2 regions of the Variovorax sp. TBS-050B genome follow, and region 2 is predicted to be linked to the other one. Evidence: predicted binding sites of a transcription regulator. Region 2 holds the regulator's gene; the other holds the start of a gene.
The links. The regulator LexA, encoded in region 2, represses DNA repair genes until DNA is damaged. The targets are predictions, from matches to a motif close to ACTGTATNNNNATACAGT.
Positions count from the first base shown of each region.

Region 1: the regulator LexA is predicted to act here: its motif matches at 10,126-10,143, upstream of recA (recombinase RecA).

Region 1 is NZ_JARXYR010000002.1:1,326,569-1,341,217, forward strand. It holds gene M2165_RS09335 (adenylate/guanylate cyclase domain-containing protein) at 1-2,121, opposite strand, end outside; gene M2165_RS09340 (FHA domain-containing protein) at 2,159-2,827, opposite strand; gene M2165_RS09345 (Stp1/IreP family PP2C-type Ser/Thr phosphatase) at 2,899-3,705, opposite strand; partial or broken gene M2165_RS09350 (TerC family protein) at 3,755-3,874, opposite strand; gene sucD (succinate--CoA ligase subunit alpha) at 3,976-4,869, opposite strand; partial or broken gene sucC (ADP-forming succinate--CoA ligase subunit beta) at 4,936-6,100, opposite strand; gene argC (N-acetyl-gamma-glutamyl-phosphate reductase) at 6,294-7,217, shown strand; gene M2165_RS09370 (hypothetical protein) at 7,245-7,961, opposite strand; gene M2165_RS09375 (SRPBCC family protein) at 8,036-8,467, opposite strand; gene recX (recombination regulator RecX) at 8,451-8,909, opposite strand; gene recA (recombinase RecA) at 8,952-10,064, opposite strand; gene M2165_RS09390 (MarR family winged helix-turn-helix transcriptional regulator) at 10,208-10,693, shown strand; gene M2165_RS09395 (response regulator transcription factor) at 10,761-11,435, shown strand; gene M2165_RS09400 (sensor histidine kinase) at 11,464-12,906, shown strand; gene M2165_RS09405 (sporulation protein) at 12,922-13,110, opposite strand; gene M2165_RS09410 (biotin--[acetyl-CoA-carboxylase] ligase) at 13,123-13,965, opposite strand; gene M2165_RS09415 (SET domain-containing protein-lysine N-methyltransferase) at 13,974-14,597, opposite strand.
Region 2 is NZ_JARXYR010000002.1:4,160,986-4,175,634, reverse strand. It holds gene M2165_RS22345 (acyl-CoA dehydrogenase family protein) at 1-177, opposite strand, end outside; gene M2165_RS22340 (phosphotransferase) at 206-1,312, opposite strand; gene M2165_RS22335 (Crp/Fnr family transcriptional regulator) at 1,314-2,033, opposite strand; gene M2165_RS22330 (enoyl-CoA hydratase) at 2,095-2,874, opposite strand; gene M2165_RS22325 (3-hydroxyacyl-CoA dehydrogenase) at 2,915-4,435, opposite strand; gene M2165_RS22320 (MFS transporter) at 4,562-5,719, opposite strand; gene M2165_RS22315 (D-2-hydroxyacid dehydrogenase family protein) at 5,754-6,761, opposite strand; gene M2165_RS22310 (hypothetical protein) at 6,852-7,187, opposite strand; gene lexA (transcriptional repressor LexA) at 7,373-8,056, opposite strand; gene M2165_RS22300 (asparaginase) at 8,129-9,127, shown strand; gene adk (adenylate kinase) at 9,150-9,806, opposite strand; gene kdsB (3-deoxy-manno-octulosonate cytidylyltransferase) at 9,947-10,720, opposite strand; gene M2165_RS22285 (Trm112 family protein) at 10,717-10,899, opposite strand; gene lpxK (tetraacyldisaccharide 4'-kinase) at 10,880-11,863, opposite strand; gene M2165_RS22275 (biopolymer transporter ExbD) at 11,972-12,394, opposite strand; gene M2165_RS22270 (MotA/TolQ/ExbB proton channel family protein) at 12,409-13,041, opposite strand; gene xseA (exodeoxyribonuclease VII large subunit) at 13,355-14,649, shown strand, end outside.

The sequences.
Region 1 (14,649 bases), 2.8 Mb from region 2:
CTCCGCCCAGTCCTGGCGGCGGTAGGCGGCGAGCACCCGTTCCCACCGTTCGAGCTGGGCGGACTGCCGCCGCGCGGCGTCGGTGAGGGCGTCGGTGCAGGGCCCCAGCGGCGTGAGAACGGACACCGCCTGGGCCCTGCCCTTGACGAGCACGCTGTCGAGCTCCTGCCAGATGAAGCCGGGCGCCAGTTCGCGGGTGGCACCGCTCGCGACGATCTCCACGCCGTAGTACGCGCTCAGGCCTTCGAGCCGGGCGGCGAGGTTGACGGCGTCGCCCACCACGGTGTAGCTGCGCCGCGCGGCCGAGCCCATGTCGCCGACGCTCATCACGCCGCTGTTGATGCCGATGCCGACGCAGATCTCGGGGTGGCCCTCGGCGCGGCGATGATTGTTGATGTCGTGCACGGCCTGCGCCATGTCGAGCGCGGCGCGCACGGCCAGGGTGGCGTGCTCCGGGGTGTCGATGGGCGCGCCCCAGAAGGCCATGACGCAGTCGCCCATGTACTTGTCGACGGTGCCGCGATGGGCGCTGATGACGTTGGTGAGCCGGCTGAACAGGGTGTTGAGGAAGGCCTGTACCTCGGCCGGCGGCATGTGCTCCGAGATCCGCGTGAAGTCGCGCATGTCGCAGAACATCACGGTCATGTGCTTGCTCTCGGCGCGCATGCTGTAGCGGTCGGGGGTGACCAGCATCTCGTCGACGAGCTGCCGCGGCACGTAGGTGCCGAACAGCCGCTCCAGGCCACGCCGCGCGCGCGACTCGATGAAGTAGCCCCAGCCCATGTTGAAGACGAAGGCCAGCACCGCCATGGCGAGCGTCAACGCCAGCGGCAGCACGAGGTGGTGGCGCTGGTAGAGCCAGGCGTTCGCGCCCGCCGACAGCGCGATGGTGACGATGCCGAGCAGCACGGCACGCGGTGCGGGCAGCAGTGTCAGGCCTAGCGCGAGCACGAGCCCCGCGGCAAGGATGTTGAGGACCTCGTAACCCGCCGCATAGTCGGGCACCGAGAGCAGGCGGCGGTCGAGCATGGCCGAGACGAGGTTGGCATGCACCTCGACACCGGGGAACGCCGAACTCACGGGCGTGGCGCGCAAGTCCTGCAGGCCGGGCGCGGTGGCGCCGACGAGCACGATGCGGTCCCTGAACTCGCCCGCCGCGAGCCGCCCCTCGAGCACATCGGTCGCCGACACGTAGCGGAACGAGCCGCCGTCCGGCCCCCCGGGCCCGCGGAACGGGACCTGCACGCGCGCGGCCGCGTCCACGGGCACGCGCAACCCGCCGACGATCAGCGAATGCAGCCGCGACGTGCCGCCCGCTTCGACGAACGCCGGCAGCACCGGCGGCGACCCGCTGGCGAGCCGGTACACCGAAAGCCCCAGCGATTCGTAGTAGCCCGGCCGCCCGCGATCGCCCTCGTAGCGCGCGATGAGCGGCACGGAACGGACGACGCCGTCGTCGCTGGCCATCTGCAGCGTGTTGAGGAAACCCGAGGCAGGCGCCGCAGCGGCCAGCACGGGCAGGCTGGCGCCGAAGCCGTTCCAGACCGTGGCATAGCCGCGGCCGGGCGGGAAGGCGTCGGGCGCCAGCAGCGGGGCCGACGGCAGCTCGCCCTTGGCACTCGGCTTCTCGGTGCGCGTGAAGTAGTAGCCGAGCACCACGCGCCGCCCTTCGAGGGCGCGCGCGAAGGTGGCGTCGTTGTCGAGCACCGGTGCCAGGCGTTCGACCTCCACCGCCAGCGCCGGCATATCGCGCAGCGGTCCGCTGGCGATGCCGCGGAGCTTGTCGAGGCCTGAGCTGCGGTCCGGCTCCACGAACATCACGTCGAAGCCCACCACGGCCGCCTGCTGCCGGTCGGTGAGCTCGGTGGTGAGGCGGGCGAGCTTGTCGCGCGCCCAGGGCCATTGCCCCTGCCGCGCAAGGCTCGCGTCGTCGACGTCGACGATCACGATCCGCGGATCGAAGGTGCCCGCCATCGTCGCGCGCAGGCGGGTGTCGTAGATCAGACGGTCGAGCCGGTCGAGCGCATTCAGGTGCCAGATGCCGACGGCATGCGCCAGCGCCAGCAGCACCGGCACCAGGGTGATGGCGATGCGCGGCCAGTGTCGCCTCAGCGCATTCATGGCATCAGGCGCTCACGGGCCGTGCGGGAAAGAGCGCTCAGACCCGCACGAACTCCATGCGCGTGGCACCACCGAGTTCCAGCACGTCGCGCTCGTGCAGCCCGACGGCTTCGGTACCGAGCGGCGCGCCATTGAGGGTGACGGCCCCCATGACGCTCGCGGCCACGTAGCCCTGCCTGCGGCGCGTGACCACCGCCACGGCAACCCCGGGCTTGCCGATCGTGGTGACCACCTTCTGCAGCGAGACTTCCTGGCCCGCATCGGTGCCCGAGAGCACGCGCAGCACGGGCTGACCGAGCTCGACCAGCGCGCCGGCTTCGGTGGGGGCCGAAGACAGGGAGATCGCGTCCGAAAAGTCGCTCTCCGACGAAGCGCCGCGCGCAGGGGCGGCATCGGCGGCCGGGCTGCGGCTGTTGCTGCGGGCACGGAAATGGATGCGGCAGCCGCCGATGTCGATGATGTCGTTGTCCTTGAGCTTGCGCCGCTGGACGACGTGGCCGTTGATGTAGGTGCCGTTGGTGCTGTGGAGGTCTTCGACCTCGACCTCGCCGGCAGGGCTCATGTGCAGCAGCGCATGCTCGCCGCTCACCGCGGGGTTGTCGACGACGATGTCGTTGTAGGCGCGGCGCCCGAGCGTCGTCCTGTCCTTGGCGAGCGTCACCTGCCCGACCACGGCCCCCTCGATCGAGATGATCATTTTCGGCATCGCCGAGTCCCCGATGGCTGAATTTTTGTCACCCGCGGACCGCGACCACCGGCGGTGGCTTCGGCCTGCGACTATGCGGCTTCGGACGCATCGCCGATGCGCGCCTTGGCCAGAACAACGGAAATGTTATCCCGGCCGCCATTGTCGTTGGCCACTGACACCAGGAGCTCGGCTTTTTGCTGCAGCCCGAGGTCGCGGGCCAGCACGGCGAAGAGCTGCGCGTCGGGCACCATCTCGCTGAGCCCGTCGGAGCAGAGCATGTACAGGTCGTCGGGGCGCGCCGTGTGCTCGTGCATCTCGAGCACCACCTGCGGCTCCACGCCGACCGCGCGCGTCACCAGGTTGCGGTGGGGCGAGACCAGGGCTTCCTCGGCGGTGATCGCGCCGGCGTCGAGCTGCTGCTGGCGCAGCGAATGGTCGCGCGTGAGCTGCTCGAGCTTGTTGTTGCGCAGGCGATAGCAGCGCGAATCGCCGATGTGGCCGACCAGCACGCGCTGCGGCCGGAAGGCGGCGAGCACCATCGTCGTGCCCATGCCGCGCAGATCGGCATTGCTCATGCTGGCGCCGAGGATGGCCGAATTGGCCTCGTCGGTGGCCGCCTGCAGCGCGCGGCGCACCACGCGCACGGGCGCCTGCAGGCCGCCCTGCGCGGACCAGCGCGCGAAGCTGGCGTGCACCAGCGACACGGCCATGGCGCTCGCCACCTCGCCGCCCTTGTAGCCGCCCATGCCGTCGGCCAGCACGACGAGGCCGAGCGCCGCATCGACCAGCAGGTCGTCCTCGTTGTGGGTGCGCGCGAGGCCGACGTCGGTCAGCGCCGCGAAATCCCAGGCCAGCTGAGGTCGTACGGGAAAGAAGGACGCGCCGGCACCCGCCATGTTGTTTTCAAGAAGAGCGTCGACGTGCGACGGCTTCAGTGCTCCGCTGCTGCGCGCCGACCCAGCCGATGAGGGCGGCACCCGGTGTGACGATGATCGGAAAGCGTTCCATGAGCTGGACCGTGAGCGTACAGCCAAAAATCACCAGCGGAATGCCGATGGCGAGGCCATGTCTCTCGTCCCGTCGTGTTGCGGCGAAAAAAACGCCCGCAGCAGGTGCGGGCGTCTTCTTCTTTTTGCGCGGTCACGCGGGGAGCTGCAGAACGCGTGTCAGAGCTGTGCCTTCAGCAGCTTTGCGAGCTCGGAGAAGTTGCGCGTGACGGTGAAGCCGCACTCTTCCATGATGGCGAGCTTGGCTTCGGCCGTGTCGGCACCGCCCGAGATCAGCGCGCCGGCGTGGCCCATGCGCTTGCCCGGAGGCGCCGTGACCCCGGCGATGAAGCCGACCACCGGCTTCTTCATGTTGTCCTTGCACCAGCGGGCCGCGTCGGCTTCGTCGGGGCCGCCGATCTCGCCGATCATGATGACCGCGTCGGTGTCGGGATCGTCGTTGAAGGCCTTCATCACGTCGATGTGCTTGAGGCCGTTGATCGGGTCGCCGCCGATGCCGACCGCCGAGGACTGGCCGAGGCCGATTTCCGTCAGCTGTGCCACGGCTTCGTACGTGAGCGTGCCCGAGCGCGAGACCACGCCGATGCGGCCCTTGCGGTGGATGTGGCCGGGCATGATGCCGATCTTGATCTCGTCGGGCGTGATCAGGCCGGGGCAGTTCGGGCCGAGCAGCAGCGTCTTCTTGCCGCCGGCGGCTTCCTTGGCCTTCATCTTGTTGCGCACTTCGAGCATGTCGCGAACGGGAATGCCTTCGGTGATGCAGATCGCCATGTCGAGGTCGGCCTCGACGGCTTCCCAGATGGCGGCCGCGGCGCCGGCCGGCGGCACGTAGATCACCGACACGGTGGCGCCGGTCTGCTGGGCGGCTTCCTTCACCGAACCGAAGATCGGGATGTTGAAGATCGACTCGCCGGCCTTCTTCGGGTTCACGCCGGCCACGAAGGCGTTCTTGCCGTTCGCGTATTCCTGGCACTTCTCGGTGTGGAACTGGCCGGTCTTGCCGGTGATGCCCTGCGTGATGACTTTGGTGTCTTTGTTGATGTAGATCGACATGGTGTGTTCCTAATCAGTTGGGGACAGAGCTGGTCCGCTGCGCGGCCTGCGGTCTGTCCCGCAAAGTCACTTCGCTACTGCTGCCACGACCTTCTGGGCCGCTTCTGCCATGGTGTCGGCGCTGATGATCGGCAGACCCGAATCGGCCAGCAGCTTCTTGCCTTCGGCTTCGTTGGTGCCCTTCATGCGCACGACCAGCGGCACTTGCAGGTTCACGGCCTTGCAGGCCGCGATCACGCCGGTGGCGATGGTGTCGCACTTCATGATGCCGCCGAAGATGTTGACGAGGATGGCCTCGACGTTCTTGTTCTTCAGCATGATCTTGAAGGCCTCGGTGACCTTCTCGGGGGTGGCGCCGCCGCCCACGTCGAGGAAGTTGGCCGGCTCGCCGCCGAACAGCTTGATGGTGTCCATGGTGGCCATCGCCAGGCCGGCGCCGTTCACCAGGCAGCCGATGTTGCCGTCGAGCGAGATGTAGGCGAGGTCGAACTTCGAGGCCTCGACTTCGGCCGGGTCTTCCTCGTCGAGGTCGCGCAGCGCGACGATCTCGGGATGGCGGAACAGTCGCGTTGCTGTCGAAGTTGAACTTGGCGTCGAGGGCGATGATGTTGCCCTTGCTGTCGCGGTTGAGCGGGTTGATCTCGACCAGCGAGGCGTCCGTCTCCATGTAGCAGGTGTAGAGCTTCTTGAAGATGTCCACGGCCTGCGCGGTGGAATCGGCCGGGATGCCGATGCCGTCGGCGATCTGCTTGGCCTGTTCGTCGGTCAGACCCTTCTGCGGGTCGGCGAACACGGTGATGATCTTCTCGGGCGAGGAGTGGGCCACTTCCTCGATGTCCATGCCGCCTTCGCTCGAGGCGATGAAGGCCACCTTCTGCGTGGCGCGGTCGGTCACGGCCGAGACGTAGTATTCCTTCTGGATGTCCGCACCGTCCTCGATGTACAGGCGGCGCACCTTCTGGCCTTCGGGGCCGGTCTGGTGGGTCTTGAGCTGCATGCCCAGGATCTCACCGGCGAGCTTCTTGACGTCCTCGATCGACTTGGCCACCTTGACGCCGCCGCCCTTGCCGCGGCCGCCCGCGTGGATCTGGGCCTTGACGACCCACACCGGGCCTCCAAGCTTCTGGGCGGCCTCGACCGCCTCCTGAACCGTATAGGCCGGAATGCCGCGCGGCACCGGCACGCCGAACTTGGCAAGAATTTCCTTGCCCTGGTACTCGTGGATCTTCATGAGGGATGTCTCTCGGAAGGAGGGGGTTGAGAACGGGAGATCTGGCGTCTGAGGCTGTTTCTGCTCTGTTGCTCGCGGGCGACGGCAGCCTGGCGGCTGGGGGCGGCGAACAACCGCGGACTGTATCATGGTGCGCCGCACCAATACTCGACGTGCGGTTGCGGTCAATACGTACTTACAGGCAGGACCCACCATGGCCAAGGTTTTCATCGATGGCGAGGCCGGCACCACCGGCTTGCAGATTCGCGAGCGGCTCCAGACGATGCCGCAGATCGAGCTCGTGAGCATCGCGCCCGAGCTGCGAAAGGACGCGAACGCCAAGCGCGAGCTGATGGCCGGCGTCGACCTGGTGGTGCTCTGCCTGCACGACGACGCGGCGCGCGAATCGGTCGCGCTGATCGACCAGCTGCCCGGCCGCAAGCCGAAGATCATCGATGCCTCCACCGCGCACCGCGTCTCGCCGGGCTGGGTGTTCGGCTTTCCCGAGCTCGTGGCCGGCCACTGGCAGGCCGTGGCCGCGGCCGACCGCGTGGGCAACCCCGGCTGCTACGCCACGGGCGCCATCGCGATCGTGCGTCCGCTGGTCGACGCGGGCCTGCTGCCCGCGGACTTTCCGATCTCGCTGCCCTCGGTCAGCGGCTACTCGGGCGGCGGCCGCGCGATGATCGAGGCCTACGAGAAGGGCGAGGCCGCGCTGTTCGAGACCTACGCGCTCGGCCTCAAGCACAAGCACATCCCCGAGATCATGAAGTACACCGGCCTCACGCGCCGGCCGGTCTTCATTCCCTCGGTCGGCAACTTCAAGCAGGGCATGCTGGTGCAGCTGCCGCTGCATCTCGACCTGCTGCCCGGCAAGCCCCGGGCCGGCGACCTGCACGACGCGCTCGCTTCGCACTACGCGAAGAGCAACACGCCCGAGCAGTTCGTCCAGGTGCTGCCGCCCACCGACGACGGCAAGCTCGACGCGCTCGCGCTCAACGACACCAACCAGCTCGAGCTGCGCGTGTTCCCGAACGAGGACCACCGCCATGCCGTGGTGATCGCGCGCCTCGACAATCTCGGCAAGGGCGCGAGCGGCGCCGCGGTGCAGAACCTGAAGCTGATGCTGGCGCTCTGAGCGCCCGCGTTCTTCTTTTTCTTTTACTTACCGGTTCACGAGCCAGAGCCCCACGCCCAGCAGCACCGCATGCGCGCCGAGCGCGATGCAAAGCGGCAGGCGCGAGGGCTCGGCGATTTCCTGCAGCGCGTCGTGGATGCGGCGCGTGAGCAGCGCGCGCAGCGCCGGGTCCTGCGCGGGCTCGCCCTCGCCTGCCGCCGCCGGCGCGCCCTGCGCGGTGCGCGTCTGCTGCCACTCGGCCAGCACCTCGGCGAGCGGCAGCCGGCCGAGGAGCCAGCCGACCACCGCGCGCACCGCCCTGCCCTCGCCGAGCACCGGCGCCAGCGGCTTCACGAGCGCATCCACGGTGAGCCCGTCGGCCGCGCGCTGCAGCGCGACGTGGGCGCGCGGCATGGCCTCGATGCGCCCGGCGATGGCGGCGGCGAGCCGCTGCGACACGGCCTCGCCGCGCGCCGCGACGATCTGCTGCATCGCGCGTGCGCGGCCCCGCGCCACGCCCAGCATCGCGTAGACGACCACGAACAGCAGCAACAGCACGGCCACGAGCGAGGGCGGCGAACTCAGCAGCGCGAGCGCCGCGCCGCCGCCACCCGCGCGCGCCCCCGCATAGCCGGCGCCTTGCAGCTGGCCCAGGTAGAAGAAGAACACGCCGCCGCCGAGCACGAGGCCGAGCAGCACGCCCCCGAGCGCCGAGCCGGCGAACACGAGCCCGGCCTTCGCGCCGGTGCGGACGAGAGACGACATGGAATCCTCCGGTTGTTGTTGTCGCTGTGGGGCCCGGATGATGCATCAGGCGGCGCGGCCGCCCGGCGGCGGCTTCAGCCCTCGGCTTCGAGCAGCCGCGCCAGCGTCTGCAGGTCGCGCGCGATCCAGGCCGCATCGCGCTCGAAGGCCGCGTCGTCCATGTGGGGCTGGCGCAGCAGCGTGAACTGCAGCTCGCAGGCGTCGGGCGCCACGCCGATCACGCGGAACGGCAGGTAGACCTCCGGCACGCCTTCGGGTGCGACCCAGTGGTCGAGCACGCCGAAGTCGTTGGCGGGCGCGAAGCGCATCCGCACCTCGCCGCTTTCGGGCGTGGTCACGGTCCAGTGATCGCCGTGCGGCACCAGCGCGCTCTTGGCCAGGCCGCTGGCCCAGTCGGGCAGGCGGGCCGGATCGGCGGCAAGCCGGTAGGCGCGGCGCCAGTCGCAGGCCACGCGCTGCGTGACCACGCGGGACTGCAGGGAAGCCTCTTCATTCGGTGTCGTCATCGAAATCGCTCCTGAGCACCTTGGCCGCCACCGCGGCCGAAAAACCGCGCGCGAGCAGAAAGCGCATCTGCTTCGCCCGCTCCTTGGCGTCGGCGGGCGGCGCCTCGAAACGGCGGCGCCACAGCGCGGTGGCGCGCTCGAGCTCCGTGGCCTGCAGGCCGGCCACCGCTTCCGCGATGGCGGCCGGCGCAATGCCCTTGGCCTGGAGCTCCTGCCGCACCCGCGCAGCCCCCGCGCGAGCGGCCCGCTGGTGCAGCACCGAGGCCACCACCCGCGGCTCGCTGATGAAATCCTTGGCCGCCAGTTCGTCCAGCGCGCGCGCGAGCGTGCCGGGTTCTTCTTCATGCCTGGCCAGCTTGCGCTCCAGCTCCGCGCGCGAATGCTCGCGCTGGCTCAGGAGCCGCAGCGCGCGGCCTTTGAGAGAGGGACCGTCGAAAGCCATGCGCATCGCCGCACGGTCCCGAAAGGACCGTGCGCCCCGGACTTACTCGCCGGCCTTGTCGGCCTTGGCCGCCTTCGCGGGCTTCTCGGCCTTTTCGGCCGCGGGTGCGTCGGCATCGGCCGCCAGCAGCGGAATGCCCAGCGACTCGCGCACCTTGTTCTCGATCTCGCGCGCCAGTTCGGGGTTCTCGCGCAGGAACTCGCGCGCGTTGTCGCGGCCCTGGCCGATCTTCTCGCCGTTGTAGGCGTACCAGGCGCCCGACTTGTCGAGGATCTTGGCGTTCACGCCCATGTCGATGATCTCGCCCTCGCGGCTGATGCCCTCGCCGAACAGGATGTCGAACTCCGCCGTCTTGAACGGCGGCGACACCTTGTTCTTCACCACCTTGACCTTGGTCTCGTTGCCGATCGCCTCGTCGCCCTTCTTGATGGTGCCGATGCGGCGGATGTCCAGGCGCACCGAGGCGTAGAACTTCAGCGCGTTGCCGCCGGTGGTGGTTTCGGGCGAGCCGAACATCACGCCGATCTTCATGCGGATCTGGTTGATGAAGATGACCATGCAGTTGGTCTTCTTGATCGTGGCGGTGAGCTTGCGCAGCGCCTGGCTCATCAGGCGGGCCTGCAGGCCGGGCAGCGAGTCGCCCATCTCGCCTTCGATTTCGGCCTTGGGCGTGAGCGCGGCGACCGAGTCGACCACGATCAGGTCCACCGCGCCCGAGCGCACCAGCGAATCGACGATCTCGAGCGCCTGCTCGCCGGTGTCGGGCTGGCTGATCAGCAGGTCGGACAGGTTCACGCCGAGCTTCTGGGCGTACTGCACGTCGAGCGCATGCTCGGCGTCGACGAAGGCGCAGGTGCCGGCCTGCTTCTGCATGGCGGCGATGACCTGCAGCGTGAGCGTGGTCTTGCCCGACGATTCCGGGCCGTAGATCTCGATCACGCGGCCGCGCGGCAGGCCCCCGACGCCCAGCGCGATGTCCAGGCCCAGCGAGCCGGTGGAGACCACCTGGATGTCTTCCAGCGCCTCGCCTTCGCCGAGCCGCATGATCGTGCCCTTGCCGAACTGCTTTTCAATCTGCGCCAGCGCGGCCTGCAGGGCCTTGGCCTTCTCACTGTTGGCGACCGAGATGCTTGCGCCCTTGACGACTGCGTCCATGTGGAACTCCTTGAAAATCAACGGTTTGTGTCTGGTTTCATCCATCTGCTGTTAATCACAGGCTGGATGCTTGAACAGTAGTGTAGGGGCTCGTTGGGCGGAGTAAACCCGTTTTTTGGTCAGTTTGCTTTACCATTCGGGCCATGGCCGATGCCGCTTTCCCGCTCGATGCCGACGCCTGGCGGCAGATCCACCTGGGCCGCCTGCTGGGCCACGCCATGCGCCGCTTCGACGAGCGCGTGCTCGAACTCATGGCGCACGACGTGGACGTGCCGCTGGCGCTCTCCAACCTCGCCGCCCGCGCGCAGGTGAGCGCGGCGCACATCCACATCACGCGGCATCTCGCGCGCGAGGGCTCGCGCCTCACCGACCTGGCCGAGCGCGCCGGCATGACCAAGCAGGCCATGGGCGCGCTGGTGGATCAGTGCGAAGCCTGGGGGCTGGTCACGCGCGGCCCCGATCCGCTCGACGCCCGCGCGCGCCGCGTGCGCTTCACGGCCGACGGCCTGGCCTGGCTCGACGCCTTCCGCCACGCCGTGACCCAGGCCGAGCGCGAGTTCCGCGACAGCGTCGGCCACGACGTCGCCACCGTGGTAACCATCGGTCTGGAAGCGTACACGGCGGGCTAGACTCGGCCAGGAGACAACCTATGTGAGCGGCGCCCCTGCAGCGCCGTCAACCGGCCGGAGGTGGCGCATGCGGATTCTGATTGCGGAGGACGACCAGGTGCTCGCCGATGCCCTGCTGCGCAGCCTGCGCACCTCGGGCGCGGCGGTCGACCATGTGGCGAACGGCTCGCAGGCCGACACCGCGCTCATGACGCACAGCGAGTTCGACCTGCTGATCCTCGACCTCGGCCTGCCGAACCTCCACGGCATCGAGATCCTCAAGCGGCTGCGCGCCCGCGGCTCGCAGCTGCCCGTGCTGGTGCTCACCGCGGCCGACAGCGTCGAGGAACGCGTCAAGGGCCTGGACAACGGCGCCGACGACTACATGGCCAAGCCCTTCAGCCTGCAGGAGCTCGAGGCGCGCGTGCGCGCACTCACGCGCCGCGGCATGGGCGCCACCAGCAACACCATCCGCCACGGCCCGCTGGTGTACGACCAGGCCGGCCGCGTCGCCACCATCGACGGCAAAATGGTCGAGCTCTCGGCCCGCGAGCTGGGCCTGCTCGAAGTGCTGCTGCAGCGCGCCGGCCGGCTGGTCAGCAAGGACCAGCTGGTGGAGCGGCTGTGCGAATGGGGCGAGGAAGTGAGCCTCAACGCGATCGAGGTCTACATCCACCGGCTGCGCAAGAAGATCGAGAAGGGACCGGTGCGCATCGCCACGGTGCGCGGGCTGGGCTACTGCCTCGAGAAGATCCAGTCCTGATGCGCCTGGGCGAAGGCCGGGAGCGGGCATGAAGCTCTTCCAGCGCGCGCAGCGCTCCCTGTTCGGCGAGATCCTCGACTGGATGCTCACGCCGCTGTTGCTGCTGGTGCCGGTGAGCATCGGCGTCACGTGGCTGGTGGCACAGGGCATCGCCAATGCGCCGTTCGACCGTGCGCTCGAGTACAACGTGCAGACGCTGGCGCGGCTGGTCACGGTGCAGCAGGGCCAGACGACCTTCGTGCTGCCGCAGCCGGCGCGCGAGATCCTGCGCGCGGACGATGCGGACCGCGTGTACTACCAGCTGCTCGACAGCCACGGCAAGCTGGTCAGCGGCGAGGCCGACGTGCCGCATCCCAATCAGGACGAGCCCCCCGCGATCGGCGTGGTGACGCTGCGCAACGGCGAGATGCGCGGCAAGCCGGTGCGCGTGGCCTCGCTCTGGCTGGCCAGCCAGGACGATGCGGCGCCGGCCCTGCTGCAGGTGGCCGAAACGCGCGAGAAGCAGTCGGTGCTCGCGACCGAGATCATCAAGGGCGTGCTGCTGCCGCAGTTCGCGATCCTGCCGCTGGCGGTGCTGCTGATCTGGCTCGCGCTGGTGCGCGGGATCAAGCCGCTGTCGGTGGTGGAAGCGCGCATCCGCGAGCGCCGCCCAGGGGACCTGAGCCCGCTCGACGAGTCCTCCGTACCGCTAGAGGTGGTGCCGCTGGTCTCGTCGGTGAACGAGCTGCTCGACAAGCTCAACGATTCGATCCACACGCAGAAGCGTTTCCTCGCTGATGCGGCGCACCAGCTCAAGACGCCGCTCGCGGGCCTGCGCATGCAGGCCGACCTGGCGCAGCGCGAGGGCGCCAATGCCGACGAGCTCAAGCAGTCGCTCAAGCAGATCGGCCGCGCCAGCGTGCGCGCCACGCACACGGTCAACCAGCTGCTTTCGCTCGCGCGGGCGGAGAGCACCGGCGCGGGCACCGGGCGCCAGCCCTGCGACCTGGCGCGGCTCACGATCGAGGTGGTGCGCGAGGCGGTGCCGCGGGCCATCGAGCGCCGCGTGGACCTGGGCTACGACGGCGCCCAGCCGGGCGCGCCGGGCGTGGTGCTCGAAGGCAACGCCACGCTGCTGAAGGAGCTGATCCGCAACCTGGTCGACAACGCGATCAACTACACGCCTTCCAGCGACGAGCGCCCGGGCGTGATCACGGCGCGCGTGCTGGCCGATCCCTTCGGCCACGTGGTGCTGCTGCAGGTGGAGGACAACGGGCCGGGCATCGCCGAAGCCGACCGCGAGCTGGTGTTCGAGCCCTTCTACCGCGTGCTCGGCAACGAGGCCGACGGTTCGGGGCTGGGCCTGCCGATCGTGCGCGAGATCGCCAACCTGCACCATGCGCAGGTGAAGCTCGAGGATGCGCATCCGGGCCGGCAGCCGCCCGGGGCGCGCTTCACGGTGCGCTTCGAGGGCGAATCCGCGGCGGACTGACCGGCGGGCGGGCGCTCAGGGGGCGGCCCGGGCGTCCTTGCGGATCTGCAGCCACTCGGGATGCACCTGGCGCCCGAGGCGCTGCGGCTCGCGCTCGTTCAGGCTTGCGGGCGCGAGGCCGAAGCCGGCGAGATCGCCGCGCGACCACAGCCAGTAGCCGGCATTGGCGAGCAGCAGGAGGACGAGGAAGAGACGCAGCTTCATGGTGGCCGCGTCTCAGAGCGCCATGCCGCGCGGGCGCACGCTGACTTCGTCGCTCGAGACCATCTGCAGCCCTTCGGCGGTGCGCACCTGCAGCTCGCCGCCCCAGGCCACGCCTTCGCACAGGCCGGCGGTGCCGTCGCTGAGCTGGACCTCGCGGCCGCGCAGCGCATCGCGCGCGGCAAAGCGTTCGGCGAAGGGCGCGAAGCCCCGCGTCTCGAAGGCCTGCACGCTGCGCACCAGCGGCGCCGCCAGCTCGGCCAGCACCTCGGGCGCGCGTGCGTCGGGCCGCCATTGGCGCAGCCACGCCGGCGGGGTGCGCATGCCCTCGGCCTCGCGCGGGCCGATGTTGATGCCGATGCCGATCACGAGGTAGCGCGCCGCGGCGGCGGCCGTGGCGTCGGCGCGCGCCGCATGCGGCACCGCGGTCTCGATCAGGATGCCGGCGAGCTTGCGGTCGTCCACCCACAGGTCGTTCGGCCACTTGAGCGCGACCCCCGCCGCGCCCGTGGGGTCGAGGCTCTCGGCCACGGCGACGCCGACGGCGAGCGACAGGCCCGCCCAGTCGCGCGGTGCGAGCGGCAGCGCCAGCGAGAAGGTGAGCGACGAAGACACGGCCGCCGCCTCGTCGCGGCGCTGCGCGCTCTGCCAGGGCCGCCCGAGCCGGCCGCGCCCGGCGGTCTGGTGTTCGGCCACGAGCAGCACCGGCTCGCTGCGGCCGGCGCGCGCGCGGCGCATCAGCTCGGCATTGGTCGAATCGATCTCGGCCACGGCCTCGACGGCGAAGCCCGGCAGCAGCGGCGCCACCGCCGCGGCAATGCGGTCTTCGAACCAGGAGGCGGCCGTGGCGCTCGTCATGTGTCCGGTCAGCCCTCGGCTTTGCGGGCTTTCTTCTTCTTTTCCGATTTCTTCTCGGCCTTCTTTTCAGCCTTCTTTTCGGCCTTGCGGGCTTCCTTCTTCTTTTCCGCCTTCTTCTTTTCGGCCTTCTTTGCGGACTTCTTTTTCTTCTTTTCCTCGTCCTCGTCCTTCGGCGTCAGCAGCGTGCCGCGGCAGTTCTCGGAACCGCACCAGCACGGAAACTCGGACAGCAGCTTCGGCGTGTAGGGCTCGTCGATGATCAGGCCGTAGTCGTAGTTGAGTTCTTCTCCTGCAGCAATGTTGCGCAGTGCCTTGATATAAACGCGCCCATCGACCTCGTCGGCTTCGCAGTTCGGATCGCAGGAGTGGTTGATCCAGCGGGCGGCATTGCCGTTGACGTTGCCGTCGATCACCCGTCCGTCGTCGATGTGGAAGTAGAAGGTGTGGTTCGGCTGGGCGGGGTCGTGCGGATGGCGGCGCAGCGCCTCCTTCCAGCTGATGACTTCGCCCTTGTATTCGATCAGCGTCTCGCCTTCCGCAATGTCCTGCACGGCGAAGACGCCGTTGCCATGGACGGTGGAGCGCCGCGTCTGGATTCGGCGGCCGCCGGAAGATGTGGATTTGGAAGGCATCGCCGAAGTCTGTTAGGTTGAATATGCACACATGCGCGCGTGCGCATGCGCA
Region 2 (14,649 bases):
CTTGGCCTTCTTCTTGAGCTTCTCGACCGTCTCGAGCGCGGTCCAGCGCTTGCCGGCGGCCGTGTTGGCGGCCAGTTCGGCCGAATACTCGGCTTCGGCAGGATAGATGTGATCGTCCATGAACGCGCTGACGCGTTTCTGGAGTTCCTTGGTTTTTGCCGAGTAATCGAAGTCCATCGTCTGTCTCCTGGTGGGGGTAGGGCAGCTACGCCTTTTGGGCAAACTGCCAGGCCATGTCGGCCATGGGGCGCGCACCGCGGGCCGAAGCCACGGCTTGCTCGCTCGATGCGGTGCCGGCCTCGACCCGCTTGGCAATGCCTTGCAGGATCGCGGCCATGCGGAACAGGTTGTAGGCCTGGTAGAAGTTCCAGTCCGGCGCCAGCGCTTCGGGCGTGCTGATGCGCGTGCGCTCGCAGTAGCGGCGGATGTATTCGCTCTCCGTGGGAATGCCCAGCGCCGCCACGTCGACGCCGCCGATGCCGCGGCCGGTGGTGGGCGGCATGTGCCACGACATGCAGTGGTAGCTGAAGTCGGCCAGCGGATGGCCGAGGGTCGAGAGCTCCCAGTCGAGCACCGCGATGATGCGCGGCTCGGTGGCGTGGAACATCACGTTGTCGAGCCGGTAGTCGCCGTGGACGATCGAGACCTTGCTCTCGTCGCGCGCGCTCTCGGGCATGTGCGTGGGCAGCCAGTCGATCAGCCGCTCCATCGCCTCGATCGGCTGCGAGAGCGCGCCGGCGCCGTCGGCCGAGGCCTTGTACTGCTTGCTCCAGCGGCCGATCTGGCGCTCGAAGTAGTTGCCGGGCTTGCCGTAGTCGGCCAGGCCGCGCGCGGCGAAGTCGACCGTGTGCAGCGCGGCGATCACGCGGTTCATCTCGTCGTAATGGGCCGCGCGTTCGGCGTTGCTGAAGCCCGGCAGCGACTGGTCCCAGAGCACGCGGCCCTGCATGAACTCCATCACGTAGAAGGCGCGGCCGATGACGCTCTCGTCCTCGCACAGGCAGTGCATGCGCGGCACCGGCACGTCGGTGCCGGCCAGCCCGCGCATGACCTTGAACTCGCGCTCGACCGCATGGGCCGAGGGCAGCAGCTTGGCGACCGGGCCGGGCTTGGCGCGCATCACGTAGCTCTGCTTCGGCGTGACCAGCTTGTAGGTCGGGTTCGACTGGCCGCCCTTGAACATCTCGACCGAGAGCGGACCCTCGAAGCCTTCGAGGTGCGCCGCGAGCCAGGCGGAGAGCGCCTCGACGTCGAAGGCATGCTGCGACGAGACCGCACGGGTGCCGATGAAGTTGGAGAAGTCCTGGCTCATGTCAGTGATCTGCTTCCGAGATGCGCATCAGCGCCGCGCGATCCAGCACCACGAGGCCCGCCGGTTCGATGCGGATCGTGCCCTCGCGCTCCATGGTCTTGAGCTCCTGGTTGACCCGCTGGCGCGAGGCGCCGAGCAGCTGCGCGAGCTCTTCCTGCGCCAGGTGCAGGCCGATGCGCGTCTGGCTGCCGTCTTCCAGGTTCGGCACGCCGTAGCTGCGCACCAGATGGATGAGCTGCTTCGCGAGCCGCGCGCGCAGGGGCAGGGTGTTGAGGTCCTCCACCAGGCCGAACAGCGTGCGGATGCGCCGCGCCTGCAGCCGCATCAGCGCTTCGTACAGCTCGACGTGGGTCGCGAGGATCTTCTGGAAATCGGCCCGCGCCACGCAGAGGATGGTGGTCTCCCCATGCGCATAGGCGTCGTGCGTGCGCCGGTCCCCGTCGAACATCGCCACGTCGCCGAACCAGATGCCCGGCTCCACGTAGGTCAGCGTCACCTGCTTGCCCGAGACCGCCGTCGAACTGACGCGCACCGCGCCCTTGGCGCAGGCGATCCAGTGATCGGGCGGATCGCCCCGGGCGGAGATCAGGTCGCCGTCCTTGTGGCGTTTGACGAAGGCGCATCGAAGAATGTCGTGCCGTAGCGATGGCGAAAGGGAAGAGAACCAGCGACCACTGTTGATCGCTTCACGTTCTTCGATGGTAAGAATGGGGTCGTCCATTGGTCTGTCCTGTCGGCGACTGAAAAGCTGGGAGGTGTCACGGGAGCGACGGGGCGCGCTGCTAGCCGTATTGCGGCGGCTTCTTCTCGAGGAATGCGGCGATGCCGATGCCGGCGTTCGGATGATGCAGGTTGCGCACGAAGTGATCGCGCTCCTGCGAAAGCTGCGATGCGTAGGTGGCGCCGCGCGACTCCGTCAGCAGTTCCTTGATGCTCGCGAGCGCATTGGGTGCATGCGCGTTGAGCCGGCCCGCGAGCGCCAGTGCGCCCGCGAGCGCCTGGCCGTTCTCGGTGAGTTCGTTCACCAGGCCGGCGGCATGCAGCCGCGGTGCCGTGATGCGTTCGCCGCCCATCAGCCACTCGCTCGCGAGCTGGCGCGGCAGCGCCCGGCCCAGCTCCCAGCTCAGGCCGCCGACCGGCGACAGCGCCACGTTGCTGTACGAGGACGCGAAGATCGCATCGCGCGCGGCCACGACGAAGTCGCATGCCAGCGCGAGCGAGAAGCCCGCGCCCGCCGCCGCGCCCTCTATGGCGGCGATGACCGGCTTGGGAAAGGCGCGGATCGAGTCGATCCAGTTGTGCAGGCCCTCGATGCTTTCGGCCTGCACCGAAGGATCGCGCTGGCGGTTGTCGGCCAGCCGCTGCAGCGAACCGCCGGCGCAGAACCAGGCGCCCTGGCCCACGATGACGACGCTGCGGACCTCGTGGCTGCTCTCGGCGCCGTTGAGCGCCTCGATGCCCGCGGCGTAGATCTCGGGGCTCAGCGCATTGCGCTGGGTCGGATTGGCGATGGTCAGCACCATGGTGCGTCCCTCGCTGGTGCTCTTCAGTTCGGCGGTCATGGCTGTGATGCTTTCATCGGTGGTTGGGGAATGGGTGGGGCTACTCTTCTTCGTGCAGCAGGCTCAGGCCGAGCGCGCCGCGCCGGCGCAGCCACGGGCTCGGGCGATAGCGTGGGTCGCCGTAGACCGTCTGCAGGTTGAACAGCACTTCGAGCATGTTGGTTGGCCCGTGCAGGTTGCCCATGGCGAGCGGCCCGCGCGGATAGCCGAGGCCCAGCTGCACTGCGGTCTCGAGATCGGCCGGCGAGCACACGCGCTGCTGGCACATGTCGGCGGCGATGTTCACGATGGTGCCGACCACGCGCTGCGTGACGAAGCCACCGCTGTCGCGGATCACGCTCACGGCCTTGCCGTCGCGCGCGAAGAGGGCATGGGCCGCATCGCGCATGTCGCGCCGGGTCGCGGGATTGGTGGCGAGCACGCGGCGCCGGGTGGCGGCATCGTCGATCAGCATGTCGATGCCGACGGTGCGCGTGGCGTCGAGGCGCTCGACGGCGGCCATGGTGGTCACGTCGAAGCCGAGCGGTGCCACCAGGATCAGCGAACCGGGCGCGGCCGACGCGCCGCTGTCGATCTGCGCGCCCAGCGTGTTCACCTGGCGCAGCAGTTCGGCGCGCCGGGCGGCACGGGGCGAGACCCAGACCGCGGGCAGCGTGCCCACGGTGGGCGGCGGCGCCTCGGGCGCCTGCTGCATCGCGCCGTCCTGGTAGCGGTAGAAGCCCTCGCCGGTCTTGCGCCCCAGCGCACCGGCCGCGAGGCGCTGCGCGGTGATCACGCTCGGCCGGAAGCGCGGCTCCTCGTAGTACTGGTGATAGATCGACTCCATCACCGGATGCGACACGTCGAGCGCGGTCAGGTCCATCAGCTCGAAGGGGCCGAGCCGGAACCCCGCCTGGTCCTTCAGGATGCGGTCGACCGTCGCGAAGTCGGCCACGCCCTCGCTCACGATGCGCAGCGCCTCGGTGCCGTAGCCGCGCCCCGCGTGGTTGACGATGAAGCCGGGCGTGTCCTGCGCCTGCACTGCGCTGTGGCCCATCTGCGCGGCATAGCCCGCGAGCCGCTTGCAGGTCTCGGCCGAAGTCTTGAAGCCCGCCACCACCTCGACCACCTTCATCAGCGGCACCGGGTTGAAGAAGTGGAAGCCCGCCACGCGCTCCGGATGCGCGAGTCCGGCCGCGATCGCGGTGACGGAGAGCGAGGAGGTGTTGGTCGCGAGCGTGGCCGTGGGGGCCACGACCGATTCGAGCTCGCCGAACAGGCGGCGCTTGACCGCGAGGTCTTCGACCACCGCTTCGATCACGAGATCACAGGCGGCGAGGGCGGCGATCGAATCGACCGCTTTGACGCGTGCGATGTGCGCATCGCGCGCAGCGGCGTCGATCTTTCCCTTCTCGTGCAGCTTGTTCCATTGGGCTGCGAGCGCTTCGCGCCCGCGTTCCGCGGCGCCTGCGACGCTGTCGAGCAGCAGCACGTCGCTGCCCGCCTGGGCCGCGATCTGGGCGATGCCTCGGCCCATGGCGCCGGCGCCGACGACGCCGATCCGGGTGTAGTTCACTGTCATTTGCAGAAAGATTTTCGCTGGTTGGGGGCGGGGCCCGTGGACGGCACCGCGGCGCGCCGCGGCGGGTGCAGCCCCCGATTTTGCAGGCACGGGCCGCGCGGGCGCTGCAGGTGTTACGCGGGTGCGTCAGGCGGGGCGGCGGCTGCGATCGACGGCCACGCTCACGCTGATGGCCGTGAGCAGCAGCGCCAGCCCGACCAAGCTCATCCATGCCGAGGCATCGTGGGCCAGCAGCCATCCGCCCAGCGCCGCGCCCACCGCCTGGCCGACGTAGATGCCCGAGCTGTTCAGCGCCACCGAACCCGGCGCGAGCGCGGGCGCGAGGCCCACGAGCCGCGCCTGCTGCGCCGAATTGGCGGCGAAGCAGCCCAGGCCCCAGGGCACGAGCACCGCGGCCAGCCACGGCAGCGTGTGTGCCGAGGGCCAGAGCAGCAGGCTCAGCGCGATCAGCGAACTCGTCACGAGCACCATGCGGCCCGCGCCGAGGCGGTCGATGAAGCGGCTCACGAGCATGTTGCCCGCGAGGCCGAAGAGCCCGAACAGCGCCCACATCAGGCTCAGCGTGCCCGGGTCGGCGCCGAAGTCCCGCTTCAGGATCGGGCCGAAATAGCTGAACAGCACGAACTGCCCCGAACCCTGCAGGGCCGTGACCGACACGATGCCCATCAGCACCGGGCTGCGCAGCACGCGCGACCAGGCGGCCGCCGTGAGCGCCGCGGGCCGGATGCCGGTCGGCAGGGTCAGCCAGACCCAGCCCGCGCTCGCGAGGCTCAGCAGCGCGATGGCCCCGAAGGCGGTGCGCCAGCCCAGATGTCCGCCGATCAGCGCGCCGATCGGCAGGCCCAGCACCGAGGCCACGGACCAGCCGAGGAAGACGAAGGTCACGGCGCGTCCGCGGTGTTCCTGCGGCACCAGCATGCCGGCGCAGGCCGCGGCCTGGGGGGTGAAGATGGCGGGCGCCACCACGGTGAGCATGCGCACGGGGAGCAGGGCGGCGAAGCTCGGCATCAGCGCCGCCAGCGCATGCCCTGCGGCATACCAGACCAGCGTGAGCGTGAGCAGCAGGCGGCGGTCCCAGCCCGCGACCACGGCCGCGAGCAGCGGCGCGCCAAGGCACATCACCATCGCCGCCGCGGTGATCAGCTGGCCCGCCGTCGCCACGGTGACGTCCAGCGAGGTACTGATCTCGTTGAGCGTGCCCGGCACCGCCATCACGCCCGTGCCGATCACGAAATTGCCCGCCAGCAGCGCCCAGAGCGCGCCGCGCGGTGCGGTGCGGTTCATGGCGTCGCTCCCGCTCTGCCGGGCGGGGCGGCGTTCACCGGCGAACCTGCAGGGCGCCGGGGTTCACGATGTTGGTGGGATTGCCCTTGATGAAGCTCACGACGTTGTCGAAGGCCTGGCCGAAATAGCTCTCGTAGCTCTCCTGCTCGACATAGCCGATGTGCGGCGTGCAGATGCAGTTTTCGAGCCGCAGCAGCGCATGGCCCTGCAGCGGCGGCTCGCTCTCGAACACGTCGATCGCTGCCAGGCCCGGACGGCCGCGGTTGAGCGCCGCGAGCAGCGCATCGGCCTCGACCAACTCCGCGCGCGAGGTGTTGACGAAGAGCGCGGTCGGCTTCATGCGCGAGAGGTCCTCGAGCGTGACGATGCCGGTGGTCTCCTCGTTCAGCCGCAGGTGCACCGACAGCACGTCGGCCGCGGCAAAGAACTCCTGGCGGTTCTGCGCCACCTGGAAGCCGTCGGACCGCGCCTTGGCGCAGCTCGCCTCGCGGCCCCAGATCACGACCTGCATGCCGAACGCCTGTCCGTAGCGCGCCACCAGCTGCCCGATGCGGCCGTAGCCCCAGATGCAGAGGGTCTTGCCCTTGAGCACCGAACCAAGTCCGAAATTGGGCGGCATCGAAGCCGACTTGAGCCCCGACTGCTGCCAGGCCCCGTGCTTGAGATTGCTGATGTACTGCGGCAGCCGGCGCATGGCCGCCATGATCAGCGCCCAGGTGAGTTCGGCGGGCGCCTGCGGCGAGCCCGTGCCCTCGGCCACCGCCACCCCGCGCTCCGTGCAGGCGGTGACGTCGATGTGCCCGCCCACGCGGCCCGTCTGGGAAATGAGCTTGAGCTTGGGCAGCTTCTCGATCAGCTGGCGCGAAATGTGGGTGCGCTCCCGGATCAGCACGATCACGTCGGCATCCTTCAGGCGGACCGAAAGCTGGCCGATGCCCTTCACCGTGTTGGTATAGACCTTGGCCGCATACGCGTCGAGCTTGGAGGCGCAGCGCAGCTTGCGCACGGCGTCCTGGTAATCGTCGAGGATCACAATGTTCATGGCACGCCATTGTGCCTCGCAGCATTGACATGACGTGCGTGTGAACGTTTGGATACCCGTCCCGGGCTCTGGTCACCGGGCGATACGGGTTCAGTGCAGGCGCGAGGACTGCGGCGTGGCAGCGACCGTTTCCATCGCTTCCAGGGCCGCGAGGCGGTCGAGTTCGGCACAGACGTCGGCCATGCGGCCCGAAATCACCATGCGGTTGGTGCTGCGCTTTTCGCCCTGGTGGCCGTCGACCACGCGGATCACGCGCAGGGGGCGGGCGGCCGCGGGCGCTGCTTTCGGCGTGGACTGGCCATGGCTGCGCGCCGTGCAGGCGGGGCGGACCGCCACGTAGCGCAGGCCGGCGGAGGCGCTGCCCGCCTGGCGCTGGCGCGCGCCGCGCGCCGGCAGCAAGCGGCTGGCGAGCGATTGCAGCGGCATCCAAAGGTCAACGATAGCGAGTAGGGCGATTCCCATGTGAACTCCAAGAAGGTTTGAGGTTGAACACAGGCAGGATTGCTTTCGCCGGACGCAACAGGGTGATGGCCACTGTGTGTGCCATACGCCCGCCACCTGATGCGGCTGGATGGGGTGGTGCTGCTGCTCGCAGCCGGCCCGAGGCCGGGCTACATCAGCATGGTGTTGCGGATGAGGCCGACCGCGAGGCCTTCGATCTCGAAAGGCTCGCCGGGCTGGACGATGATCGTGGGGTAGTCCGGATTTTCGGCGTGCAGTTCGATGACCTGCTTGTTGCGCTTGAGGCGCTTGACCGTGACTTCGTCGCCGAGGCGTGCCACCACGATCTGACCGTTGCGCGCCTCCTTGGTGGCCTGGACCGCGAGCAGGTCGCCATCCATGATGCCGGCGTCGCGCATCGACATGCCGCGCACCTTGAGCAGATAGTCGGGCTGCTGCTGGAACAGCGTGTTCTCGACGTAGTAGGTCTGGTCGACATGCTCCTGCGCGAGGATCGGCGAACCCGCAGCCACGCGGCCGATGAGCGGCAGCGCGAGCTGCGCCATGCCGGGCAGCGAGAGCGAGAACTGCGCGCCTTCGCGGTGGCGCGTTTCGTTGAGCGAGCGCAGTGCATCGCCCTTCAGCCGGATGCCGCGCGAGGTGCCGCTCACGAGTTCGATCACGCCCTTGCGGGCGAGCGCCTGCAGGTGCTCTTCGGCGGCGTTGGCGGACTTGAACCCGAGCTCGTTGGCGATCTCCGCCCGCGTGGGCGGCGCGCCGGTGCGTGCGATGGCGCTCTGGATCAAATCGAGGATCTGCTGCTGGCGGGCGGTAAGCTTCACGGCGAACTGCATAGTGGTTCCTTGCGGCACTGGCTGAATATCCAGTACCTGTATTTTTAACCAGTTTTTAAAAGTTGGCAACCCATGGTCGATTTCATCCCACCGGCTGCGCGGCGCGTCGTGGTCCTGGGCACGGGCGGCACCATCGCGGGCCGGGCCGCGAGCAGCGGCGACAACATCGGCTACACCGCGGGTGAAGTCCCCGTGGCGGACCTGCTCGGCGGCATCGCGGCGCCCGAGGGCATCACGCTCGCCGCGGAGCAGGTGGCACAGCTCGACAGCAAGGACATGGGCTTCGACGTCGGGCTGCAGCTGGCGCAGCGCTGCGCCGCCTTGCTGTCGGAGGCCGACGTCGCAGGCGTGGTGATCACCCACGGCACCGACACGATCGAGGAAACGGCGTACTTCCTCCACGCGGTGCTTGCGCCCGCCAAGCCGGTGGTGCTGACCTGCGCCATGCGCCCGGCGAGTTCGCTGTCGCCCGACGGGCCTCAGAACGTGCGCGATGCGATGGCGGTGGCGGCCACGGCGGGCGCCGGCGGCGTGACGGTGGTCTGCGCCGGCACGATCCATGGCGCGCCCGACGTGCAGAAGGTGCATACCTACCGTGCCGACGCCTTCGCCTCGGGCGATGCCGGGCCGGTCGGCTACGTGGAGGAGGGCGCGGTGCGGCGCCTGCGGGATTGGCCTCGCAGCGGAGCGCCGTTCGCGCTCGATGCGGCAGAGATCGCGGCCATGGGCTGGCCGCGCGTCGAGGTCGTCATGAGCCATGCGGGCGCGAGTGGCGCGCTGATCGATCTGCTGGTTCAGGAGCGCGCGTCGGGTGCTGCGGCGCCGGTGCGCGGCCTGGTGCTGGCGGCCACCGGCAACGGCACGGTGCACCATGCGCTCGAAGCCGCGGCGCTGCGCGCGCAGCAGGCCGGCATCGAGGTGCTGCGCGCCACGCGCTGCGCGAGCGGACGCATCCTGCCGAGGCCCGACGACCGCCTGCGCGATGCCGGCGCCCTGACGCCGGTCAAGGCGCGGATCGCGCTGATGCTGGAATTGCTCGCGGTGAAGAAGAAGGCGCAGGGCGCAGCCTGAAGGGCAGCGCCTCGCGCGGCGCTCAGCTGCTCAGGGCGGCCAGCGCGCGCTGGGTGATTTCGTCGACGGTGCCGACGCCCTTGATGGCGCGGTACTTGGGCGCGTTGGCGGGGTCGGCCTTCGCCCAGGCGGAGTAGTAGTCGACCAGCGGACGCGTCTGCTGGCTGTAGACCTCGAGCCGCTTGCGCACGGTTTCTTCCTCGTCGTCCTTGCGCTGGATCAGGTCTTCGCCCGTCACGTCGTCCTTGCCCTCGACCTTGGGCGGGTTGAACTTCAGGTGATAGGTGCGGCCCGACGCGGGGTGCGAGCGCCGGCCGCTCATGCGTTCGATGATGTCGCTGAACGGCACGTCGATCTCGAGCACGTAGTCGAGCTTGACGCCGGCTGCCTTCATGGCGTCGGCCTGCGGAATGGTGCGTGGGAAGCCGTCGAACAGGAAGCCGCCGGCACAGTCCGATTGCGCGATGCGTTCCTTCACGAGGTCGATGATCAGGTCGTCGCTCACCAGCCCGCCCGATTCCATGACCGCCTTGGCCTGCTGCCCGAGCGGCGTGCCTGCCTTGACCGCCGCGCGCAGCATGTCGCCCGTGGAGATCTGCGGAATGCCGTACTTCTGGCAGATGAAGGTGGCTTGCGTGCCTTTGCCCGCCCCGGGCGCGCCCAGCAAAATTAGTCTCATGGTGTCCTCGGACGGTTCTTAGATTTTGTGTCGCACCCTGCCACGGCCTCGTGGCCGCGCAAGGCGGAATTGCTTCGAGGATAGCATGCGAGGGCGCCCGCGATTCGTGCCGCCGCCCTCGGTGCGCGCGCCTCGGCGCCTCAGTCGGCGGGAGCGGCCGCGAGGATCGCGCGCACGCGGGCGAGGTCTTCGGGCGTGTCGACGCCGGGGCCCGGCGCCGTCTGGCTGACGTGCACGGCGATGCGGTGTCCGTGCCACAGCGCGCGCAGTTGTTCGAGCGCTTCGGTGGCCTCGACCGGCGCGGGGGGCAGCGCGGGAAAGCGCCGCACGAAGCCGGCGCGATAGCCGTAGATGCCGATGTGGCGCAGCGGCGCCGGCGAAGGCAGCACGGTGGGCGCCGCGCCGCCCGAAGAACCGTCGCGCCACCACGGAATCGGTGCGCGGCTGAAGTAGAGCGCATGGCCCTCCGCGTCGAGCACGGCTTTCACCACGTTGGGGTTCATGAAGTCGGCGAGCGAATCGATCGCGTGCACGGCGGTGCTCATCGCCGCCGAGGGCTTCGCGGCCAGCGTGGCTGCCACGGCGTCGATCAGCGCGGGGTCGATCAGCGGCTCGTCGCCCTGCACGTTGACGACGATGTCGTCGCCGTCGAGCGCCAGCTGCTCGCAGGCTTCGGCGAGGCGGTCGCTGCCGCTCGGATGGTCCTGCCGGGTGAGGACGGCCTCGATGCCATGCGCGCGGCAGGCATCGACGATCGACGCATGGTCCGCCGCGACCACGACGCGCGACGCGCCGGACCGGCCCGCGCGCATCGCCACGCGCACCACCATCGGCAGGCCGGCGATGTCCGCCAGCGGCTTGTCGGGCAGCCGCGTCGAAGCCAGCCGGGCGGGTACCAGGACGGTGAAGCTCACAGCCCCAGCTCTTCGTCGGACAGCGTGCGCGCCTCGTTCTCCAGCAGCACCGGGATGCCGTCGCGCACCGGATACGCGAGCCGCGCGCTGCGCGAGCAGAGCTCCTGCTTCTCGGCGTTCCAGGTCAACGGGCCCTTGGTGACGGGGCAGACGAGCAGTTCAAGCAGCTTGGTGTCCATCGAGCGATGATAGCTTCGCGTCGAGCGCGGCGAAGAAGGCTGGAGAAGGCATGAAGTCGAGCGGCACCGCCAGGGCGTCGGGCGCCTTGCGCCAGAGCTTGACCGCATCCTTCTCGGTGCAGAGCAGTCGCTGACCGTCGGCGGCGGGCCGCTCCCAGTTCTCGAAATCGTGGTGATCCGGCAGCGCGATCGTGGCCGAAAGCGTGAGCCCGCGCGCGCGCAGCATCTCGAAGAAGGCCTCGGGCCGCGCGATGGCGGCGAGCGCAACCACCGGCCGGGTCGCGAGCGTCTCGAGCGGAACGCGGGTGCCGTCGCGCGCCACCGCCTCCGGCGCCAGTGCGCGCGTGGCGGTGTAGCCGCCCTCGAAGGCCGGCCGGCTGCCGCTGTGGAGCACCAGGTCGCAGGGCCGCGGCCAGCGCTCGCGCAGCGGCCCCGCGGGCAGCCGCCAGCCGTTGCCGACGCCGCGGTCGTCGAACACGCAGATCTCGATGTCGCGCGCCAGCGCGAGGTGCTGCAGGCCGTCGTCGCTCACGATCACCTGCGTGGCCGGATGCCGCGCCAGCAGGGCGCGTGCCGCTTCGATGCGGCGCCGCGCCACGAACACGGGCGCTCCGGTCGCGCGTCGGATCAGGGCCGGTTCGTCGCCCACGTCCTCGGGCGCGCTGTCCTCGCGCACCTCGCGGCAATCGTCCGTGCGGCGGCCATAGCCGCGGGACACCACGCCGACCCGCAGGCCGCGGTCCCGCAGATGCCGCACCACCGCCATCACCACCGGGGTCTTGCCGGCGCCGCCGGCAATCACGTTGCCGACCACGATCACCGGCACGCCGACGCGTTCGGTGCGGCGCCAGCCGCGCCGGTAGAGCCAGCGTCGCAGCGCGAAGAGCGCCGCATACAGGAGCGACAGCGGCCACAGCAGGCAGGCCAGTGCGCCGCGGTGCAGCCACGCCTGCTGCAGCTTCATTCAGCTTCCTCGCGGGGGCGCGCTGCCTTCGGGCGTGCCCGCGAGACCGGCGCAGCCCGGCCGAATGGGCATCGCGCGTTCGAAGGAGGCGCTGCAGGAGCCGTTCATCTAGTGCGGATTCGCCGTCGACTGGGCTGCGAAGGTGATCTGCACCAGGCCCGCGCGGCGCGCGGCTTCCATCACCGTGATCACCGACTGGTGCGGGCTGGTGGCGTCGGCGCTGATGATGACCACGCTGTCCTTGCCACCGGTGGCGGCCGATGCCAGCGCTGCCGCCACCGCGTCCACGCTGCGCTCCGCCACGGGGGTCTTGTTGACCGTGTAGCGCCCGTCGGCGGACACCCCGACGATCACTTCCTTGGGATAGTCGCGCTGCGCATCGACGTCGGCCGTCGGCAGGCGCAGCTGCATCTCCGTGAACTTGCTGTAGGTGGTCGACAGCATCAGGAAGATCAGGATGACCAGCAGCACGTCGATGAACGGGATCAGGTTGATCTCCGGCTCGTCGCGCGCGCCGTGGCGAAACTGCATGCGGGCGCGGCGGCTCATTTGCGCAGTGCGCTGAGGTGGCGCGCGAAGCGTTCGCCCGAGAGTTCGAGGTGCAGCAGGTATTCGTCGACCCGGCTGCGGAAATAACGCCAGAAGATCAGCGTCGGGATCGCGACGATCAGGCCGAAGGCCGTGTTGTAGAGCGCGATCGAGATGCCGTGCGCAAGCTGGGCGGGATTGCCAGAACCCACCGCGCCGCTGCCGGGCGACTGGGAGCCGAAGATCTCGATCATGCCGATGACCGTGCCCAGGAGGCCGAGCAGCGGCGCCGCCGACGCGATGGTGGCCAGCGCCGGGAGATAGCGTTCCAGCTTGTGCGCGACGGTGCGGCCGGAGGCTTCCATCGCCGCGCGCAGGTCGTCCTCGGTGCACAGCGGGTTGGCATTGAGCGCGCGCAGGCCGGAAGCCAGCACCTGGCCGAGCATCGAGTTGCGCTCGAGCTTGGTCACCACCTCGGGGCCCGGCACGGCACCGTGCGAGACCGTGATGGCCTCGTCGAGCAGTTTGGGCGGCAGGACCTTGACGGTCTTCAGGCTGACAAAACGTTCGATGACGAGCGCGAGCGCGATGACCGAACAGGCGAGCAGCGGCCAGATCGGCCAGCCCGCGGCAACAATGATGGAAAACAAGAAATTCCTCCGGCCCGTAGACTGCAAATGCGCGGCGATTATCCACCGAGCGCACCCCTCGCCACGCGGTGTGTTGCCTGTAAGCGAAGACGCACAGATTCTGTGGATAACTTTGTGACTAACCCGTTGCGCAACTCGCCCGGACCCGCATGGGACGGGCCTTCCATTAGATCGATTGAATTTTGAGCACCGCTTTTTCCAATGAAATCAAGGGCTTGCACGACAAACCGTGCTTTTGTTTACCGTCGTGCGCCGCGTGCTGCGGCGCGGTGGGCCACTGTGGAAGAGTGGCGGCCCGCCACTCCCGCGCGTCGTGAGCTGGCGTGAGCCCGGCGCGGCGCCAGGGCCGCGGATCTGGGCCGTCGGCGCGCTGTGCCGCGCGGTGGCGGATGCGCTCGACGCGCGCTTCAACCCGGTCGCCGTCCGCGGCGAGATCTCCGGTTTTTCGCGCGCCTCCAGCGGGCATTGCTATTTCGCGCTGAAGGACGAATCGGGGCAGCTGCGCTGCGCCATGTTCCGGCGCGCGGCCGGCCTGCTCGATTTCTCGCCGCGCGACGGCGACCAGGTCGAGGTGCGCGGGCGGCTGGCCGTCTATGAACCGCGCGGCGACCTGCAGCTCGTGGTCGAGAGCCTGCAGCGCGCGGGGCAGGGCGCGCTGTTCGAACAGTTCCTGCAGCGCAAGGCGCGGCTCGAAGCCGAGGGGTTGTTCGACGTGGCGCGCAAGCGCGCGCTGCCGGTGATGCCCCGCGCGATCGGACTCGTGACCTCGCTCGGTGCCGCGGCGCTGCACGACGTGGTCACGGCACTGCGCCGCCGCGTGCCGCACATCCCCGTGGTGCTTGCGCCCGCGGCGGTGCAGGGCGCGGGCGCACCGGCGGAACTCGTGCGCGCGCTGCAATCTTTGTACGCGCTGACGCCCGCGGTCGATGCGATCCTGCTGGTGCGCGGCGGCGGCTCGATCGAAGACCTCTGGGCCTTCAACGACGAGACGCTGGCGCGCACCATCGTCCAGAGCCCGGTGCCGGTGGTCTGCGGCGTGGGCCATGAGACCGACTTCACCATCGCCGACTTCTGCGCCGACCTGCGCGCGCCCACGCCGACCGCCGCGGCGGAACTCGTCAGCGCGCCGCAATCCGTGTGGCTCGGCGCGATCGACCTGCTGAACGGGCGCCTCGACGATGCGCTCGGCGCGCGGCTGGACGCGCTCGGACAGCGGCTGGACCAGGCGGCGGGGCGGCTCGGACGGCCGTCGGCGCTGGTGGCGCGCCAGCAACTGCGGCTCGCGCATCACTCGCAGCGCCTGCGCTATGCGGTGCAGTCACGGGTGGAGCGCCTGGGGCATGCGCCGCGGGCGATCGCGGCCGACTTTCCGCTGAAGCTCGCGCGCACGCTGGCGCAGCGGCGCGAGCGGCTCGAGCGCGTGGCGCTGCGGCTTCGGCTGCTCGATCCCGCGCTGGTGCTGCAGCGCGGCTATGCCTGGCTCAGCGACGCCGACGGCCGCGCGATCGTCAGCGCGAAGAAGCTCCAGCCCGGCGACGCCGTGGTCGCACGGCTCTCCGATGGCGCCGTCGACCTGATGGTGGCAGCCGGCAGAACGGGAACGCGTCC